Regions from separate parts of the Streptomyces sp. NPDC102441 genome, predicted to be linked through region 1. Evidence: predicted binding sites of a transcription regulator. Region 1 holds the regulator's gene; the other holds the start of a gene.
The links. Region 1 encodes HspR, which represses chaperone genes until heat shock. Its sites were predicted from a motif close to TTGAGNNNNNNNNNCTCAA; they were not measured.
Positions count from the first base shown of each region.

Region 2: a site for HspR is predicted at 1,065-1,083, ahead of lon (endopeptidase La). Genes of this name have one in related genera too.

Region 1 is NZ_JBIWKH010000017.1:147,894-150,289, forward strand. Features, by position in the region: gene dnaJ (molecular chaperone DnaJ) at 1-919, shown strand, start outside; gene ACIREO_RS32360 (heat shock protein transcriptional repressor HspR) at 921-1,367, shown strand; gene ACIREO_RS32365 (LuxR C-terminal-related transcriptional regulator) at 1,397-2,396, opposite strand, start outside.
Region 2 is NZ_JBIWKH010000001.1:510,316-512,711, forward strand. Features, by position in the region: gene lon (endopeptidase La) at 1-1,042, opposite strand, end outside; gene ACIREO_RS02370 (spermidine synthase) at 1,340-2,023, shown strand; gene ACIREO_RS02375 (response regulator transcription factor) at 2,256-2,396, shown strand, end outside.

The DNA of each region.
Region 1 (2,396 bases):
CAACTTCGACCTGGGTGACCTCTTCGGGGGCGCCCCGGGCGGTGGCCAGGGCGCCGGCGCCGGAGGTTTCGGCGGAGGCGGTGGTGGCGGTGGCGGCCTGGGCGATGTCTTCGGCGGACTGTTCAACCGCGGTGGTGCGGGCACACGTGTCCAGCCGCGCCGCGGCCAGGACATCGAGTCCGAGGTGACGCTCAGCTTCACCGAGGCGGTCGACGGGGCCACGGTCCCGTTGCGGATGTCCAGCCAGGCTCCCTGCAAGGCGTGTTCGGGCACCGGCGACAAGAACGGCACCCCGAGGGTCTGTCCGACGTGCGTCGGCACCGGCCAGGTGTCGCGCGGTACCGGCGGCGGATTCTCGCTGACCGATCCCTGCGTGGACTGCAAGGGCCGGGGCCTCATCGCCCAGGACCCCTGCGAGGTCTGCAAGGGCAGCGGCCGGGCGAAGTCGGCCCGCACCATGCAGGTGCGGATCCCGGCGGGTGTCTCCCACGGCCAGCGGATCAGGCTGCGCGGCAAGGGCAGTCCGGGCGAGCGCGGCGGTCCGGCCGGCGACCTCTATGTCGTCGTCCATGTCGACGCCCACCCGGTCTTCGGCCGCAAGGGCGACAATCTCACCGTCACCGTGCCCGTCACCTTCCCGGAGGCGGCGCTCGGCGGCGAGGTGAAGGTCCCCACGCTCGGCGGCCCTCCCGTCACCCTCAAACTCCCGGCCGGTACGCCCAACGGACGTACGATGCGGGCCCGGGGCAAGGGTGCCGTACGCAAGGACGGCACCCGGGGCGACCTCCTGGTCACCGTCGAGGTCTCCGTACCCACGGACCTCGGCGCGGACGCTCAGGACGCGCTGGAGGCCTACCGGAAGGCGACCGCGGGGGAGGACCCGCGGGCGGAGCTGTTCCAGGCTGCGAAGGGAGCTTGAGATGGACGGCCGTCGACGCAATCCGTACCAGCTGACCGAGGAATCACCGGTCTACGTGATCTCGATCGCGGCCCAGCTCTCGGGCCTGCACCCGCAGACACTGCGCCAGTACGACCGCCTCGGCCTGGTCTCGCCCGACCGCACGGCCGGGCGCGGCCGGCGCTACTCGGCACGCGACATCGAACTGCTCCGCACCGTGCAGCAGTTGTCGCAGGACGAGGGCATCAACCTCGCCGGCATCAAGCGCATCATCGAGCTGGAGAACCAGGTCGCCGCGCTCCAGCAGCGCGTCGCCGAGCTCTCGGCGTCCGTGGACGGCGCAGCGGTGGCCATGCAGCAGCGCGAGGCCCAGGTGCACGCCTCCTACCGTCGTGATCTCGTTCCGTACCAGGATGTGCAGCAGACCAGCGCACTGGTGGTCTGGCGGCCCAAACGGCCGAAGGACTGAGCCGGCCGCGAAGGGCCCGCCCCTGAGTCTCACGACTCGGCGGCGGGCCCTTCGCGTGTGGCCGCGGCGGTCTCCACGATGCCGGACCGCACGATCAGGACGCCCAGATGGGTCCGGCTGGTGGCGCCCAGCGCCTGCATGAGCCTGGCGATGTGGGAGCGGCAGGTGCGGACGCTGATGCCCAGTCTGCGGGCGACCACGTCGTCGACGTGGCCCTCGCTGAGGAGCCGGGCGATGCTCTGCTGGACGGCCGTGACCTGGGCGCCCGGGGTGGGCGCGGGCAGGTGCTGCGTGATGGGCGTGGCCTGGGCCCAGAGGACCTCGTAGACCTGGATGAGATAGGAGACCAGGGCGGGGTGCCGTATCCGGAGGGCCGACCGGCGGTCCGGAGCCGCGGGGATGAACGCGACGGCACGGTCGAAGATGATCAGACGTTCCACGGTCTGCTCGGTGGTACGCACCTGGAGGTCCTCGGGGGAGATCTGGTCCAGGTAGTCCCTGACGGTGGTGCTGTAGCGCGCAGGGTGCTGGTAGATGTGCCGTAGCCGTGCTCCGCGTCCGATGGCGGTCCTGGCGTTGGTGATTCCCCGCTGCATGCCCTGCCGGGGGCGGTCGCTGCCCGGCTGCGCGGTGAGGACCTGTTCCGTGACGGAGGCGCTCTCCTCGTAGAGGGCCGCCTCGATCGCCGGCTTCCCTTCCAGCACGGTTATCGCCAGGTCGGGGTCCGCGCTGGCGACGGCGGTCAGGGGCGTCAGTGTCCGGCTGAGCGCGGCGGCGAGCTGTACTCGCTCGTCCAGCTCGCGGGTGATCGGCTGGAGCATGCTGGCCAGGGCGGCGGACGGGGGGACGGGGCGCATCCACGCGGTGTCGCCCGGTTCGGCGTGGACGAGGCCCATGTCGAGCAGACAGGGGGCGGCCACGAGTTCGGTGCGGGCGATGCGCCCCGCGACGACTGCTTCCCCGTACAGGCGGAGGCCGACGGCGCACAGTTCTCTCGGGCCGTGCGAATGCGCCGGGTTTGCCTCATCA
Region 2 (2,396 bases), on a different contig from region 1:
TCACGTCCTGGAGCCCGGCGTGCTCGGCGTCCAGGATCTCCTGGGCGCCCTTGATGTCGTAGGCGTCCTCGGTCCGCTCCGTCCAGGGGAGTTCGAGGACGGTGTCCAGCCAGGTCCGGATCCAGGAGCCCTCGGGGCTCTGGTCGGAGGCGCGTTCCAGCTTCTCGACCTCCTTGAGCGCCGCCTCGCGGACGTGCTGCGGCAGGTCGGCGGCCTCGACACGGGCCCGGTAGTCGTCGGACTCGTCCTCCGGGTCGCCGTTGAGCTCGGAGAGCTCCTTGCGTACGGCGTCGAGCTGACGCCTCAGCAGGAATTCGCGCTGCTGCTTGTCGACGCCCTCCTGGACGTCCTTCGCGATGGACTCCGCGACATCCTGCTCGGCGAGGTGCTCACCGAGCCACTGGACGGCCAGCTTCAGACGGTCGACCGCGTCCACGGTCTCCAGCAGCTGCACCTTCTGGGTGATGGTCAGGAAGGGCGAGTAGCCGGAGTTGTCGGCGAGTGCGGAAATGTCCTCGATCTGCTGGACCCGGTCGACGACCTGCCAGGCGCCGCGCTTCTTCAGCCAGCTGGTGGCGAGCGCCTTGTACTCCTTGGCGAGCTCGGCCGCCGAGCCGGGGTTGGGGTCTCCCCGGCCGAGCGAAGCCGAGGCTGGGGAAGGGTCGGGCACGGATACGTCGATCCTGGTGCCCTCGACCCACAGCGCGCTGCCGGGGCCACTGGTCCCGGCGCCGATCCGCACCCGGTCACGGGCCCTGATGAGGGCACCCGGGTCACCGTCCGAGAGCCGGCCGACCTGCTCGACCGTGCCCAGGACGCCGGTCCCGGTGTAGTTCCCGTCGATGCGCGGCACGAGCAGCACCTCGGGCTTGCCGCCTCCGGGTCGTGCGACGGCCTGCGCGGCCTCGACCGCGGCCCGCACCTCCGCGTCCGAGAGGTCGAGCGGCACCACCATCCCGGGCAGCACGACCTCGTCGTCGAGCGGCAGCACGGGCAGGTCGACCGACGTGAACGCCTTCGACCCATTCGACTCAGTAGTCATGATCTCCCCTTCGGCAGGCAAGTTGAGCTATGTGGACTCAATGCTTGTGAGCCTGCGAATGTTCCCCGGGCCACGTTCGCTCTCAGCGATCACCCACATCGGCCGCCCCCGCCTGCGAGAAGCCGGACATGCACGTCTACGGCAGCACTCCGAGGAACACGCCCATTCCCTGGTGTCGGCCGTACCTGCCGGTGGTCCCGCACGACGGACACGGAAACCGCTGGTCCAGGGGCTCTCGGCGGGGGACAATGACCGGCTGGGACCACCCGCCGCCGACCGGAGACCGGAGACCGCACCATGCACGCCCCAGACACCCACCGCCCCGTCGTCCTCGACCGGCGCGAAGGGCCGTTCGGCGAAGTCGTCCTGCGGGAGCACGGCGACAACTTCGAGATCATCGCCAACGGATGCTTCCTGATGGACACCTCCGACGGGCGTTCCGAGCGGCTGCTGATCGACGCGGCGCTCGCCGCCCTGCCCGACGGCCGGCCGGACCCGTCGGTGCTGATCGGCGGACTCGGCGTCGGCTTCTCGCTGGTGCGGGCCGCGGCCGAGCCGCGCTGGGGCCGGATCGCGGTCGTCGAGCGGGAGCAGGCCATCGTGGACTGGCACCTCGACGGGCCGCTCGGCCGGATCTCCGGGGCGGCGCTCGCCGATCCCCGGACCGAGATCCTCCGTACGGACCTCGTCGCCCATCTCCATACGGCCACGGAGCGTTACGACGCCCTGTGCCTGGACATCGACAACGGCCCCGACTGGACCGTCACCCAGGACAACGGAAACCTCTACTCACCCCCCGGTCTCGCGGCCTGCCGGGCACGTCTGACGTCCGGTGGAGTTCTCGCCGTATGGTCCGCCCAGCCGTCCGCCGAGTTCGGCGAAGCCTTGCGGAATGCCGGATTCCACGCAGTAACGACCGAAGAAGTAGCCGTTGCCCGAGGTGTGCCGGACGTGGTCCATCTCGCACTGCGAACCGACTGAACCCCCACCCGGTATCCACATCCCTGCCGCACCATGGACCGGGCGGCACAAGTCCGCCGATCCGTCTCCTTTCCCGTGGGTAACACCTTCACGACGGACAACACCCTGCGTAGCCGAGAGGCACCTTGTGCCTTTACGCTCTGACCGGCACAAGGGATCACCGACGAAATCCACAAGCGATAACCGTGCCTCCGGGGGAATGGCCTCCGCGAGAACGGGCAGGGGCGGGGCGATGGAACAGACACACACCACCCACAACGGCGTCGCGGCCACCCCCGGGGCTCAGCGCCGGGTGCTGGTGGTAGAGGACGACGCAACAATCGTCGACGCCATTTCCGCCCGGCTGCGGGCCGAGGGCTTCCTGGTGCAGACC